DNA from 2 places in the Streptomyces sp. CA-249302 genome. Region 2 is predicted to be linked to the other one. Evidence: riboswitches for the same ligand, from Rfam matches in the RefSeq annotation. Region 2 holds a riboswitch; the other holds the start of a gene.
The links. A riboswitch is a leader RNA that binds a small molecule or an ion and turns the genes downstream of it on or off. The one in region 2 is predicted to bind cyclic di-AMP.
Positions count from the first base shown of each region.

Region 1: it holds a riboswitch for cyclic di-AMP, as region 2 does, so the genes downstream of both, ACQEWB_RS36705 (M23 family metallopeptidase) here and ACQEWB_RS05140 (NlpC/P60 family protein) in region 2, are expected to answer to the same signal.

Region 1 is NZ_JBNJMG010000001.1:8,094,350-8,101,831, forward strand. Features, by position in the region: gene ACQEWB_RS36690 (DNA gyrase/topoisomerase IV subunit A) at 1-1,703, opposite strand, end outside; gene ACQEWB_RS36695 (M16 family metallopeptidase) at 1,972-3,366, shown strand; gene ACQEWB_RS36700 (M16 family metallopeptidase) at 3,363-4,751, shown strand; cyclic di-AMP (ydaO/yuaA leader) riboswitch at 4,943-5,105, shown strand; gene ACQEWB_RS36705 (M23 family metallopeptidase) at 5,119-5,883, shown strand; gene ACQEWB_RS36710 (GntR family transcriptional regulator) at 6,071-6,766, shown strand; gene ACQEWB_RS36715 (HPr family phosphocarrier protein) at 6,906-7,187, opposite strand; gene ACQEWB_RS36720 (GNAT family N-acetyltransferase) at 7,385-7,482, shown strand, end outside.
Region 2 is NZ_JBNJMG010000001.1:1,140,007-1,147,488, reverse strand. Features, by position in the region: gene ACQEWB_RS05155 (carbohydrate ABC transporter permease) at 1-70, opposite strand, end outside; gene ACQEWB_RS05150 (carbohydrate ABC transporter permease) at 67-972, opposite strand; gene ACQEWB_RS05145 (sugar ABC transporter substrate-binding protein) at 969-2,300, opposite strand; gene ACQEWB_RS05140 (NlpC/P60 family protein) at 3,053-4,987, opposite strand; cyclic di-AMP (ydaO/yuaA leader) riboswitch at 4,996-5,168, opposite strand; gene ACQEWB_RS05135 (DUF5997 family protein) at 5,426-5,824, opposite strand; gene ACQEWB_RS05130 (LysR substrate-binding domain-containing protein) at 5,883-6,647, shown strand; gene ACQEWB_RS05125 (TfoX/Sxy family protein) at 6,663-6,992, opposite strand; gene ACQEWB_RS05120 (hypothetical protein) at 6,999-7,217, opposite strand; gene ACQEWB_RS05115 (flavodoxin family protein) at 7,421-7,482, shown strand, end outside.

The sequences.
Region 1 (7,482 bases), 7.0 Mb from region 2:
GTGACCGCGCCGACCTCGCCGCGCGCCGTCGCCGGGACCGCCGAGACGATCACGTCGTGCTTCACGCGCCTGGCGTCGGCGTCCTCCGGGAAGGGCTCGCCGTTCGACGTACGGGCCAGCAGGCCCGTCGAGGAGAGCAGGATCCGGCACGGGTCGTCCGCCACCTGCAGCGGTACGGCGGCGGTCGGGGCGCCCGACGCCTCCAGCAGGACCGTCCGCCGATCGGTGCCGAACTGCTTGGCCACCGCGGCCAGTTCGGTGGAGACCAGCTTGCGCAGCTCGGTGTCCGACTCCAGGATCCGGGTCAGCTCGGCGATCTCCGCGTTGAGCTTCTCCTTCTCCGACTCCAGCTCGATGCGGTCGTACTTGGTGAGACGGCGCAGCGGGGTGTCGAGGATGTACTGGGTCTGGATCTCCGAGAGCGAGAAGCGCTCCATCAGGCGCTGCTTGGCCTGCGCGCTGTTCTCGCTGGAACGGATCAGCCGGATGACCTCGTCGATGTCGACGAGGGCGGTCAGCAGGCCCTCCACCAGGTGCAGGCGGTCGCGGCGCTTGGTGCGGCGGTACTCGCTCCGGCGCCGTACGACCTCGAAGCGGTGGTCGAGGTAGACCTCCAGGAGCTCCTTGAGGCCGAGGGTGAGCGGCTGGCCGTCCACCAGCGCCACGTTGTTGATGCCGAAGGACTCCTCCATCGGCGTCAGCTTGTAGAGCTGCTCCAGGACGGCCTCCGGCACGAAGCCGTTCTTGATCTCGATGACCAGACGCAGGCCGTGCGCGCGGTCGGTGAGGTCCTTGACGTCCGCGATGCCCTGGATCTTCTTCGAACCGACCAGGTCCTTGATCTTGGCGATGACCTTCTCCGGGCCGACCGTGAAGGGCAGCTCGGTGACGACCAGGCCCTTGCGGCGGGCGGTGACGGTCTCGACCTCGACGGTGGCGCGGATCTTGAAGGTGCCGCGGCCCGTCTCGTACGCCTCCCGGATGCTGGCGAGGCCGACGATCCGGCCGCCGGTGGGCAGGTCGGGGCCGGGGACGTACTTCATCAGCGTTTCCAGATCCGCGTTCGGATAGCGGATCAGATGGCGGGCGGCCGCGATGACTTCGCCGAGGTTGTGCGGGGGCATGTTCGTCGCCATGCCGACCGCGATGCCCGAGGAGCCGTTCACCAGCAGGTTCGGGAAGGCGGCCGGGAGGGCGACCGGCTCCTGCTCCTGGCCGTCGTAGTTGGGCGCGAAGTCGACCGTGTCCTCGTCGATCGACTCCGTCATCAGGCTGGTCGCCTGGGCCTGGCGGCACTCGGTGTACCGCATGGCGGCCGGCGGGTCGTCGTTGCCCAGCGAACCGAAGTTGCCGTGGCCGTCGACCAGCGGCACGCGCATCGAGAAGGGCTGGGCCATGCGCACGAGGGCGTCGTAGATCGACGCGTCGCCATGGGGGTGCAGCTTGCCCATGACCTCGCCGACCACGCGCGCGCACTTCACATAGCCGCGGTCGGGGCGCAGCCCCATCTCGTTCATCTGGTAGACGATGCGCCGGTGCACCGGCTTGAGGCCGTCGCGGGCGTCGGGCAGGGCGCGGGAGTAGATGACCGAGTACGCGTACTCGAGGAAGGAGCCCTGCATCTCGTCGACGACGTCGATGTCGAGGATCCGCTCCTCGAACGAGTCGTCGGGCGGCGGGGTCTTCGTGCTGCGGCGGGCCATCGCTGCCGGCTCCTTGCTGAAGCGTGAACGGTATCTGACGCGGACCATTGTGGACCGTGGCACTGACAACAGGGGTCAGGACCCGGTGTCGGCGGTCCACCCGGCGCGCGGGGTCAACTCCGCCGCGGCTGCCCGCAGGCTACGCGATCCGCTGTGGGCGTACGTCCCGCGGGAACTTCGCCGACGATCCGCACGCTTGCATACAGTGGCAGGACCGGCAGGAAAACCGCGGTTTCAACCACCGCATCCGCGAGGTGAAGGGACGTACATGCCCATGGGTCACACGGCCACAGACCAGGCAGGCACCGGGGGCCTGACAGCGACCGAGCACCGCCTGGCCAACGGGCTGCGCGTGGTGCTCTCCGAGGACCACCTGACCCCGGTCGCGGCGGTGTGCCTCTGGTACGACGTCGGCTCGCGCCACGAAGTCAAGGGACGCACCGGCCTTGCTCACCTCTTCGAGCACCTGATGTTCCAGGGCTCGGGCCAGGTCAAGGGCAACGGCCACTTCGAGCTGGTGCAGGGCGCCGGCGGCTCGCTGAACGGCACCACCAGCTTCGAGCGAACCAACTACTTCGAGACGATGCCCGCCCACCAGCTGGAGCTCGCCCTCTGGCTGGAGGCCGACCGCATGGGCTCCCTGCTCGCCGCCCTGGACGACGAGTCCATGGAGAACCAGCGCGACGTCGTCAAGAACGAGCGCAGGCAGCGTTACGACAACGTCCCCTACGGCACCGCGTTCGAGAAGCTCACCGCCCTCGCCTACCCGGAGGGCCACCCCTACCACCACACCCCGATCGGCTCGATGGCCGACCTGGACGCGGCGACCCTGGAGGACGCGCGCTCGTTCTTCCGCACGTACTACGCGCCGGGCAACGCGGTCCTGTCGGTGGTCGGCGACATCGACCCGGAGCAGACGCTCGCCTGGGTCGAGAAGTACTTCGGCTCCATCGCCGCGCACGACGGCAAGCCCGCGCCCCGTGACGGTTCGCTGCCCGAGATCATCGGCGAGCAGCTGCGCGAGGTCGTCGAGGAGGAGGTCCCCGCGCGCGCGTTGATGGCCGCCTACCGGCTGCCCGAGGACGGCACGCGCGCGTGCGACGCGGCCGACCTGGCGCTCACCGTCCTCGGCGGCGGCGAGTCCTCCCGCCTGTACAACCGCCTGGTACGCCGCGACCGTACGGCCGTCGCGGCCGGATTCGGCCTGCTGCGGCTGGCCGGCGCGCCCTCCCTGGGCTGGCTGGACGTGAAGACCTCCGGTGACGTCGAGGTGCCGGTCATCGAGACCGCCATCGACGAGGAGCTCGCCCGGTTCGCCGAGGAGGGCCCCACGGCCGAGGAAATGGAGCGCGCCCAGGCCCAGTTGGAGCGCGAGTGGCTGGACCGCCTCGGCACGGTCGCGGGCCGCGCCGACGAACTGTGCCGGTTCGCCGTCCTGTTCGGCGACCCGCAGCTCGCCCTGACCGCCGTCAAGCGCGTCCTGGAGGTGACTCCGCAGGAGGTCCAGGAGGTCGCCAAGGCCCGGCTGCGGCCCGACAACCGCGCGGTGCTCGTCTACGAGCCCGTCTCCCCGGAGGCCGCCGAGGACGCGGATCTCCCCGATGACCCCGAGGCCGAGGCCACGGTCGAAGCCGGCGACAAGAACGAGGAGGCGGCCAAGTGACCGAGCTCGCCACGATGGAGTTCCACCCGCAGCCCCAGGCGGGCGAGGCCAAGCCGTGGGCGTTCCCGGCACCCACGCGCGGGGCGCTCGGCAACGGCCTCACCGTGCTGCGCTGCCACCGCCCCGGCCAGCAGGTCGTCGCCGTCGAGGTGCTCCTCGACGCGCCCCTGGAGGCCGAACCGGCCGGCTTCGACGGTGTCGCCACGATCATGGCGCGCGCCTTCTCCGAGGGCACCGACAAGCACTCCGCCGAGGAGTTCGCCGCCGAGCTGGAGCGCTGCGGCGCCACCCTCGACGCGCACGCCGACCACCCGGGCGTCCGCATCAGCCTCGAGGTACCGGCCTCCCGCCTGGCCAAGGCGCTCGGTCTGCTCGCCGACGCCCTCAGGGCGCCCGCGTTCGCCGACAGCGAGGTCGAGCGGCTGGTCCGCAACCGCCTCGACGAGATCCCGCACGAGCTGGCCAACCCCTCCCGCCGGGCCGCCAAGGAGCTCTCCAAGGAGCTGTTCCCGGCGACCTCGCGGATGTCGCGCCCGCGCCAGGGCACCGAGGAGACCGTCGAGAAGATCGACGCGGCGGCCGTACGTGCCTTCTACGACCGCCATGTCCGGCCCGCCACGGCCACCGCGGTGGTCGTCGGCGACCTCACCGGCATCGACCTGGACGCGCTGCTCGGCGAGACCCTGGGCACCTGGACCGGCTCCAAGGCCGACCCCCGCCCCGTGCCCCCGGTGACCGCCGACGACACCGGGCGCGTGATCATCGTCGACCGCCCCGGCGCCGTCCAGACGCAGCTGCTCATCGGCCGCGTCGGCGCCGACCGGCACGACCGCGTGTGGCCCGCGCAGGTGCTCGGCACGTACTGCCTGGGCGGCACCCTCACCTCCCGCCTGGACCGCGTCCTGCGCGAGGAGAAGGGCTACACCTACGGCGTGCGGGCCTTCGGCCAGGTCCTGCGCTCCGCCCCGGACGGCACCGGCGCCTCGATGCTCGCCATCAGCGGCTCCGTCGACACCCCGAACACCGGCCCGGCGCTCGACGACCTCTGGAAGGTGCTGCGCACGCTCGCCGAGGGCGGCCTCACCGACGCCGAGCGGGACGTCGCCGTGCAGAACCTCGTCGGGGTGGCGCCGCTCAAGTACGAGACCGCGGCGGCCGTCGCGAGCACGCTGGCCGACCAGGTCGAGCAGCACCTGCCCGACGACTACCAGGCGACGCTGTACCGGCAGCTCGCCGCGACCGGCACCGTGGAGGCCACCGCGGCGGCAGTGAGCGCCTTCCCGGTGGACCGCCTGGTGACCGTCCTCGTCGGTGACGCGGCGCAGATCAAGGCGCCCGTGGAGGCCCTCGGCATCGGTGAAGTGACCGTGGTGGCCGCCGAGTAGGGGCACGCGCGCGTGAGGGCCCTGGTGACTGAAGTGTCACCAGGGCCCTCGTATGTCCGAATTGGGGCGGAGGTTGCCTGTCTGCCCTGTGGGATGCGCTACAAACACCGTGATCCGTTTGGGGATTGAAAGCGGGCCCGCTTAGCGTCGTCCGGGCTGTCCGTCAGGCACCGCGCCGCATCCGTGGCACCGGGCAGTCATCGCCGAGTCCCCGTACGGCGCGAGCCAGGGGAGCCGGGGACCCATCGAAGTCCCTGGGGTGAATCGGACGCCCGCGCGCCAGCGAGGGGGTCCGTAGGAGACCTTCCTGCTCCGAACCCGTCAGCTAACCCGGTAGGCGAGAAGGAAGGAAAGGACCAGCCAGTACATGGCGTTCATGTGCGCCACCGGGAAGCACCGCCGTCCCAGCCGCGTCAAGCGTTCCACCGTCCAGGCGGCCGGCGTCGCCGCCCTCGCCACCACCGGTGTCATCGGCACCCTCGCGTCTCCCGCGCTCGCCGCCGACAACTCGGTCGAGCAGACCGGCCTCAACCCCGTCATCGCCATCGGCGACTCCATAGCCGACAAGATCGACGCCCAGGCCGACGCGCAGAAGCAGGCCGCCGAGGAGGCCGCCCGCAAGAAGGCCGCCCTGGAGGCCGCGCGCAAGAAGGCCGCCGCCAAGGCCAAGGCGGAGCGTGAGGCCAAGGAGCGCGCCGCCCGCGCGGCCGAGCGCAAGCGCCTCAACACCTTCGTCGCGCCGATCTCCAACTCGTACGTCTCCACGGGCTACAAGACCGGCGGTTCCCTCTGGTCCTCCGGCAGCCACACCGGCATCGACTTCCACGCGGCGAGCGGTACGTCCGTCCACGCGGTCGGCTCCGGCACGGTCGTGGAGGCCGGGTGGGGCGGGTCCTACGGGAACAACATCGTGATCAAGATGAGCGACGGGACGTACACCCAGTACGGTCACCTGTCGTCCATAGGCGTCTCGGTGGGCCAGACCGTCACCCCGGGCCAGCAGATCGGCCTCTCCGGCGCGACCGGCAACGTCACCGGACCGCACCTGCACTTCGAGGCCCGTACGACCCCCGACTACGGCTCGGACATCGACCCCGTCGCCTACCTGCGCTCGCACGGCGTGAACGTCTGACGACGGACCGCAGGATCTCCTGGAACCCCGGCTCCCCGAGCCGGGGTTTCGCCGTTTCCGTCACCTTGGTGTCCAAAAAATATCCATGGATTCCGACCCCCCGTCGGAAATTCCCGCCGTTTGCAATAGAGTCACCGAACACACGTCAATCGGCGACGTTTCACGGGGATTAAGACGGAGGTCGGTCATGCGTATTCCGGCGCACTCGGTATGCACGGCGATCAGAGACGACATCGTCGCCGGTGTCTACGAGCGCGGGAGCCGCCTCACCGAGGAACTCCTGGCCCGTCGCTACGGCGTCTCGCGCGTCCCCGTCCGTGAGGCCCTGCGCACCCTGGAGGCCGAGGGCTTCGTGGTGACCCGGCGGCACGCGGGCGCGTGCGTGGCCGAACCGAACGAGCAGGAGGCCGCCGACCTGCTGGAGATGCGCATGCTCCTGGAGCCGCTCGGCGCCTCCCGCGCCGCCCAGCGGCGTACAGAGGCCCACCTCAAGGTCCTGCGCGGCCTGGTGAGACTGGGTCAGGAGCGGGCCAGGAGGGGCAGCAGCGAGGATCTGCGCTCCCTGGGCAGCTGGTTCCACGAGACGCTCGCCCAGGCCTCCGGCAGCCCCGCGCTGACCTCGATGCTGACGCAGCTGCGCCACAAGATCGCCTGGATGTACGCCGTGGACGCCCCCGTCAACCCCGTGGAGTCCTGGGCGGAGCACGGCGCGATCGTCGACGCGGTGGCCCGTGGCGACAGCGAACGCGCGCGTGCCGTCACCTCGCTGCACACCGAGCGCTCCAGCGCGGTGCACCGGCTGCGGTTCACCTCCGGCGGCGATCGCACCGACCGTGTGAGGAACTCGCAACATGCCGTAAACATGCCGAGCCTGCGGCATTAACACGGGCGCCGTATACAAAGAAGTGAGAAATTCGCGGGGGTTATTCATGCTGCCCCCGATCGGGAATTCGGCGATCCCGGTGGAGGAAATGCGAAGGGCTCGCCCGGTAATTCGGACGAGCCCTTCTGTGATGCCCTGATCAGACGGTCTCGGGAAGCTCCTCGAGGCCCTCGGAGACCAGCTTGGCCAGACGGTCGAGGGCGACGTCCGCGCCCTCGGCGTCGGAGGCGAGGACGATCTCCTCGCCACCCTGGGCGCCCAGGCCCAGGACGGCCAGCATGGAGGCCGCGTTGACGGGGTTGCCGTCGGCCTTGGCGATCGTCACCGGGATACCTGCGGCCGTGGTGGCCCGGACGAAGATGGAAGCGGGGCGGGCGTGGAGGCCCTCGGCCCAGCCGACGTTGACGCGGCGCTCAGCCATGTGATGCTGCCCTTCGGTGTTCAGGGTTGTCTAGACCAGTTTCCCACACGCGAAGCGTGCCCGGACCGGACCTTCGTCCGTCCGGTGTGAGTAGTCGGGCCGCGGCCTCGGCCCGACTTCCGTCCTGCCCGCTCTGCTGTCGGTTCTCCACAGACTGCCTCGCGCCGTTGTCGGACGCGAGCCGTACTCTGGGGCCCATGCAGACCTCGTCGGACCGGCACGAGTACCCCGCCCACTGGGAAGCCGACGTGGTGCTGCGCGACGGCGGCACCGCACGCATCCGCCCCATCACCGT
Region 2 (7,482 bases):
CCTTGGCCTTGCGTCCGGCCGGCGACGCGGGCGCCGCCGGCCGGACGGGATCGATGACGGGGGCGCTCATCGCACGTCTCCCCTCTTGCGGAAGTAGTTGACCGTGACGGTGAGCAGCAGCGTCACGCAGAGCAGCACGACGGAGGCCGCGGACGCGCCGCCGATGTCGTTGCGGGTGAAGCCGAGGGTGTAGGCGCGGGTCATCCAGACCTCCGTCGACCCGGCCGGACCGCCGCCGGTGAGGACGTACACCTCCGTGAACACCCGCAGTCCGCGGATGGCGGCCAGCGTGAGGACGATGCCGAGGGCGGGGCGGATCGCGGGGAGCGTGATGTGGCGCAGCCGCTGCCACAACGACACGCCGTCCATGGCGGCTGCCTCGTACAACGACCGGTCCACGCCCGCGAGTCCGGCGAGGATGATCACCATGTTGTAGGGGGCGGCCAGCCAGATGCCCATGGCCATCGTCGCCCACAGCGCGGTGTTCGGGTTGTCGAGGAACGGCACGGGACCGATCCCGACGAAGCCGAGCGCGCTGTTGATCAGGCCGTCCGAGGTCGGGTAGTACATCAGCCGCCACAGCTCGCCGACCACCGCGGTCGCGGTGACGACCGGCAGGAACACGGCCGTACGCACGATCTTCAGCGAACGGGCCTGGCCCTCCAGGAGCAGCGCGAGTGCGAAGCCGACGACGATGGAGCCGAGTGACTGCCCGATGCCCAGGACCAGGGTGTGGCCGACCGCGTCCTGGAAGCGGTGATCGCCCAGCACACGTGTGTAGTTGTCGAGCCCGATCCACTTGTCGCCGAGGAAGGGCCGCACCTTGAAGAAGCTGAGCCACATGCCCTTGCCCATCGGCACGAACTTGAAGACGAGGGCGAGCAGCAGTCCCGGTGCGAGGAACAGCCAGGGGAGGACGGCCTTCTTGGTCAACCCCCCGCGCCTGACCGGCGCGTTCACGGTAGCGGTCATTTCAGCAGGTCCTGGTCCTTGAGGTCACCGGCGAGGGTTTCGTTGAGCTCCTTCAGACCGGAGCGGACGTCACTGCCGCAGTACGTGAAGAGGGCGTTGAGGCTGTCGGCGGTGTCCTGCTTGATCGGCGCGAAGTCCGGCGCGTTGGGGAACTGCTCGGAGCTGTCCTCGTACGCCTTCTGTACGACGCTCCAGCGCGGGTCGTCGCGGACCTTGGCCGCGTCCAGCGTGGAGTTGGTGGGGATGCGTACGACGGGCTGGTGGCCGTCGACGCTGGTCATGGCGATCCGCTGGCCCTCGGGGGAGACCAGGAAGGCGGCAAGTGCCTGCTCCTGTTCGGTCTTTCCGGTCCTGGCGCCGAAGTAGACGTTCTCGCCGTCGGCCAGCACGTCGGAGCCGGCCGGACCGGCGGGGGCCGGCACGACCTCGTACTTGTCCTTGCCGGGCGTCGTGTCGTAGGTGGCGATGTTGTACGGGCCGGTCATGTACATACCGGCGTTGCCGTCCTGGAAGTTGGTGGCGGTGCCGGTGACCGCGGAGACCGCGCCGGGCTGGAGGACGCCCTTGGCGCCGCAGAAGAGGTTGTCCTTGAGCCAGGTGACGGTCCGTATCGCGGCCGCCGAGTCCATTGCGGGGCGGTAGCCGCCCTTGCCGTCCGACTTGATGATCTGCGCGCCGCCCTGCCACAGGAAGCTGGAGCCCCACCAGGCGGCGTAGCCGTTCATGGCGCTGCCCGGCGCGACGATGCCGTAGGTGTCGGCCTTGCCGTCGCCGTCCGGGTCGCGGGTGGCGAAGGCCTTGGCCACGTCGAGCATCTGCTGCCAGGTCCTGGGCGCCTGGAGGCCGAGCTTCTTCAGCCAGTCCTTCCGGATCATCAGGGTCTGGGCCTGGCGGGAGTACGGGATGCCGTAGTGCTTGCCGTCCAGGCCCACCGTCGATGCCCAGGACTTCGCGGTGATCTGGTCGTGGCCCGTGATCGAGGCGGGGTCGATCGGCTTGAGCAGGCCCTGGCTCTGGTAACTGCCCATCAGAGCCGTGTCGTTGATCATGACGTCGGGCAGGTCCTTGGTGGAGGCCCGGGCCTGCAACTGCTGGTCGAAGTTGATGACCGGCTGGTAGTCGACCTTGATCCCGGTCTTCTTGGTGAAGGCGGCGAAGACCCGGTCGTAGGTGGCGGCGGAGTCCGGATTGCTCCGGGTCCACACCTCCAGCGTGTTGGGATCGTCGCCGGCGCTGCCGGCCCCCGAGCCACAGGCGGCCGTTCCGAATGCGAGCCCCGCGGCGGCGAGGACGGCGGCCGGGCGGCGACGACGTCGGCGATCGCCCATGGGCACCTCCGTTCATATTCGTGAACTGTCTTCACGAATCTAAATGACGGCCCAAGTTACGAATCGTTGCGTACGCATGTCAAGACATGGGTGGTTGCTTTCGCCGAACCTCTGCGCATTGTTCGGCTGATCGAACCAGAAGATGGGCGGTGAGGATGGCGGCGCGGACGACGGTGACCGGTGTGTAGAGCCCTTTGTCGATCCAGAGTCCGGCGTTGTCGGTGTCGGACAGGTGCTCGTTCAGGTAGCCGCGGGCGCGTCGAGGGCGATGACGGCGTAGGCGGTCTCCTCGGGTTGCCCGTAGAGGAAGCCCCAGGATCCGTTGGCGTGCTGGGTTTGCAGGAGCCAGGACCAGGTTCCCGCGAGGCGCTCGGGCGGCAGCGCGGCGGCGGTCTGCGCTGTGGCGTAGTAGGGCGACAGATGCCATTTGTCGTGCCACCAGGCCTGGTCCTGGCGGTTGTCGAGGAGAAAGGCGGTGATCTTGTCGATCTGGCTGTGCGGGCCTTCGAAACGGGCCGGACCTTCCGTGCCTGGCGTTCACGCCCCGGAAAGGGTCCTGCACGGCGCAGGCGGTGTCTCCCGTGCCCACCGCACGGGGCGCGCAGCGGCCGCTTCCGTACCGACTGGGGGAAATGAGAGACCGGCGTGGCTGGGGCTCACGCCGGTCGGGTTGTGGAGCCGAGGCTCACATGAACTCGAAGCTCACGTGAAGTCGAGGCTCAGCGGAAAACGATGCTCAGCGGAAACGATGCTCACACGGGGCGGACGCTGATGCGGATGGCTGCCTCTCCGGCGTTGTGGATCGACTCCTCGCGGATGACCGAGCCCGGGCCCGGTGCGTGGATCATCAGGCCGTTGCCGGTGTAGAGGCCGACGTGGCTGAAGTTGTCGTGGAAGAAGATCAGGTCCCCGGGGCGGCTCTCCGCAAGGGGGATCACCGTGCCGGTGCTCGCCTGCTCGGCCGTGGAGCGCGGCAGGCTGACCCCGGCGGCCTTCCAGGCGGCCTGGGTGAGTCCGGCGTTGTCGTACGACTCGGGCCCGACCGCACCCCACAGACACGGCCGCCCGATCTGCGCCCGCGCGAACGCGATGGCCCGGTCGGCCTTGGTGCCGACGGGCGTCTCGACCACGGGAACCCCCGTGTCGAGCACGCTCGGCTCCCGCATCCGCCAGTCCTCGACCACCGGTATGGGTACGCCGGTGTCGAGCACGCTGGGCTGCTGCATCCGCCAGGCCTCTTCCGCGGCCCGGCGGGCTTCCTCGGCAGAGCCCTGCCAACCGAGCTGGACCGGTTGGGCTTGGAGGGCGGAGGCCGGCCAGCCGGTCTGGGACGACTGGGCCTCGGCAGCGGGCTGCCAACGGCTCTGTGCCGACTGGGCTTCCGCGGCGGCGGTCTGCCAACCGGCCTGCGCCGACTGCGCCTGCGTCGGCTGGGGCTGCGCGCCCGTGGTCTGCCAGCCGGTCTGCGCCTGCCGAGTCCCCGCGGCCGGAGTCTCCCAAGGGGCCTGGGCGGGCTGAGCCTCGAGGGCGGCGGCGGGCTGCCAGCCGGTCTGGGCCGGCATGGCCTCCGCGGCCGGGTTCTGCCAGGAAGCCTGCCCCGACTGGGCCTCCAGAGCGGCGGCAGACTGCCAGCCGATCTGTGCGGGCTGGGCTTCGGCGGCCGACGTCTGCCAGGAGGCCTGCGCGGACTGAGCTCCGCCGGCCGGGTTCTGCCAGCCGGTCTGCGCCGACTGAGCGCCGGCGGCCGACGTCTGCCACGCCGCCTGCGCAGGCTGGGCCTCGGCGACGGCGGGCATCCAGTCGACCTGGGTCGGCTGGGCCTCCAGGGCCGCCGGCTGTCGGCCGGTCTGGGTCGGCTGGGGGGCGATGGCTGCCATCGGGGCCGCGGTCTGACGCGCCGTGAAGCGGTACAGCAGGTCGCTGGCCGCCGCCACCTTGCGCTGGCTGCGCTGCTTGGACTGCCGTAGCGACGACTGCCTCGGCTCTGCGGCCGGCGCGGACAGGGACGGGGAAGCCGCACGGCGCTGCTGCGGTACGGCGGGGAGCGCGGCGGTGGGGCTCGCGGTTGCCCCAGGCATGGGACCCGCGGTCAACTCGGCCACCGGACCTGCGGTTACCGCAGGCGTGGGACCTGCCGTCAGCTCGGCCACCGGACCTGCGGTCAGTTCGGCCACGGGGCGTCGCGTACCCCCGGCAGGCAGCTCCAGCGCGGACGCACGCCCCGCCGCCTCCAGTTCACGGCCGGGCCGCTCCGCCGGCCGCTGGGCCGGGCGCGCGGGCCGGGGACCCGCGTCCGGCCTGCGGTCGGCCGGCAGCACCGCAGGAATCGTCGGCCCCAGCGAGGCACGCGCCGCGCCGAACCACTGCCGGGTGATGTTGTCCAGGTCGGGATCCGAGGACCGTCCCCCGGTCCCGCCTCCGCCCGCCGGGGCGCCACGCCCCCGCGATCCGGACTGCGTGCGCGTGAGGTTGAACTGCCCGGTGTCGCTCTCGGCCCGGTCGTAGAGGCTGCTCACCCGCTGGCTGACGTCCTCGCGGCTCGGCCGCTCGTCGTCGGCCGTCACCGGTGCGGCGTCGGCGGTCTGCGAGAGCACGGCCACTGAGGTGAGTGCCGCGGTCGCGAGGGCGGAATTGCGCATGCCGGGCAGGCCGAAGCCTCCCGCGCGCGGACTTCGATCCGGCGCCATGGGAGCCGTACTCCTTCCGTACTCCGCCTACCGAGTTAGCTGTCGGGTTCGGGCGGTCGATCCGGAAGGCATGCCCTACGGCCCTTGCCCCGAAGGGCAGTTGGGCCGATTCACCCCATCGTTCGGTTGGGTCCCCGGCTCCGGCTGCCACGAGGCGCACCGGACTCGGCGGAGGCCGCGCGCCCCGACGGGGTTCGTCGGAGGAAGTCGAACGGCCTGGGCGTCAACTTAGCCAACTTGTGCGCCCCGTGTGAAGGTTGAGGTGTGAAATGTCCGATACGCTTTTGTGACATTCGTCGTGACGTGGTGTCAGAACCGTGTGCCGTGCACACAACGGGGCCATACGGCGACCGACGGTGGTCACGAACGACGATCGGCCGCGTCACGTAAAGCCAAGAGAAGCCAAGAGAAGCCAAGAGAAGCACAAGAGAGGACGCCTCAGGAACCGTCGCCCTTGGCCGCGCGCTCGGCGTTGCGCTTCTTGATCCGCGCGCCCTCCTTGCGGACCTCGGCCTGGGTGGCGCGCTCCTTCTGCAGCCACTCGGGCTGCTCCTGCTTCAGGGCCTCGATCTGCTCGGTGCTGAGCGGCTCGGTGACGCCGCCACGTGCGAGACCGGCGATGGAGACGCCCAGCTTCGCCGCGACGACCGGACGCGGGTGCGGACCCTTGGCCCGCAGCTCGCGCAGCCACTCGGGCGGGTTCGCCTGCAGCTCGTCGAGACGGGCGCGCGAGACGGCACCCTCACGGAACTCGGCGGGGGTGGCCTCGAGGTACACACCCAGCTTCTTGGCCGCGGTCGCGGGCTTCATCGTCTGGGCGGTCTGGTGCGACTTCATGGGGTCCAGGATATCGAGCGCGTGGGGGGCCGCCGACCACGGACGGTAACCTGGCGGGATGACAGGCTCGGAAGCATCCCCGACGTTCCGGCTTGCGTACGTTCCGGGGACGACTCCCGCCAAGTGGGTGCGGATCTGGAACGAGCGCCTGCCGGACATCCCGCTGACCCTCCTCGCCGTGGCGGCGGCGGAGGCGGCCGATGTGCTGCGCGGCGGTGACGCCGACGCGGGTCTGGTGCGGCTCCCCGTCGACCGCACGTTCTTCAGCGCGATCCCCCTCTACACCGAGACTTCGGTGGTCGTGGTCCCCAAGGACCATGTGATCACCGCGGCGGCGGAGGTGACCGTCGCCGACCTGGCCGACGAGGTGCTCTTCCACCCCCTCGACGACGTCTTCGACTGGGACGCCCCGCCCGGCGAGCCGGCCTTCGAGCGGCCGGCGACCACGGAGGACGCGATCGAGCTCGTGGCGGCCGGCGTGGGCCTCGTCGTCGTCCCCCAGTCCCTGGCCCGCCTCCACCACCGTAGGGACCTCACCTACCGCCCGGTCGTGGACGCCCCCCAGTCCGGCGTCGCCCTGTCCTGGCCCGAAGAGGCGACCACGGACATGGTCGAGGACTTCATCGGCATCGTCCGCGGCCGCTCGGTCAACAGCTCCCGGGGCCGTAAGCCGCAGCAGGCCGAGCCGAAGGAGAAGGGCACGGACAAGGGCGCGGCCCGGCGCAGGCAGCCCCCGGCGAAGGCGACGGGGCGCGGCGGTGCCAGGGGCGGCGCGAACGCACCCAAGGGCGCCAAGCGAGGGAAGCCGCGCCGCCGCTCCTGACCGGATGCGGCCACGTCACTTGGGCGGCAGCCCGGCCGCGAAGGCGTACCCCTCGTCGATCCACCCACCGAGCGCCTCGTCCTCCGCCACGGCGGAGCCGTCGACGACGACCCAGCCCCGCATCGGCCGCCCCGTCATGTCGAACAACCGCGCCCCGGGCCGGGCGAGCGCCGCGTCCGTCGCATCCGGACCGACCCGCACCATCAGATCGTCACCGGTCACGCCCACGGCCATGTTGCCGTGCAGCAGAAAGGCGATCCCACCGAACATCCGCTTCTCGGCAACGCCCGGATCAGCACCCAGCCGCTCCCGGATCCGCTCCGCGAGCCCTTCGTCGTATGCCATGGGATCTCAATCCGTACGTTCCGTGAGCCTGCGTTCCAGATCGCGCAGATCCTTGCGGACGGAGGAGCCGCCCTCGACCCGGATGCGGGCGAGCGTGCCTTCCGGGTGCGGGAGGTCGTACGCGTCCACCCGCGGCACGTAGTCGATGCGCCGGCCCATCGCGTACGCCGCCACTCGCTCGGGCGGCAGCGGGAGCACACGCTCCGCGGTCACGTCGATCGTCATCGTGAGGCCGCCTTGTCCGAGCCGATACCGCCTCCAGGATCCCGCGATCCACCCGCAGGCGCGCGGCCGGACCGGTGACGGCTTCCTTACGTCGGTGGGTCGAGGCGGGACAAAACGCCGCCCGGGAGAGACGCTGCTGGCGAGCCTCGGCTCGGACCGGGCCGGGGAGCCGCCCGGCGGTCCCGCACGGAGGAGTGCCGCTCATGACCACGACGCCCACCACCGACGACGCCTACCGCTTCGACGACCTCACCGCCCTGTTCAT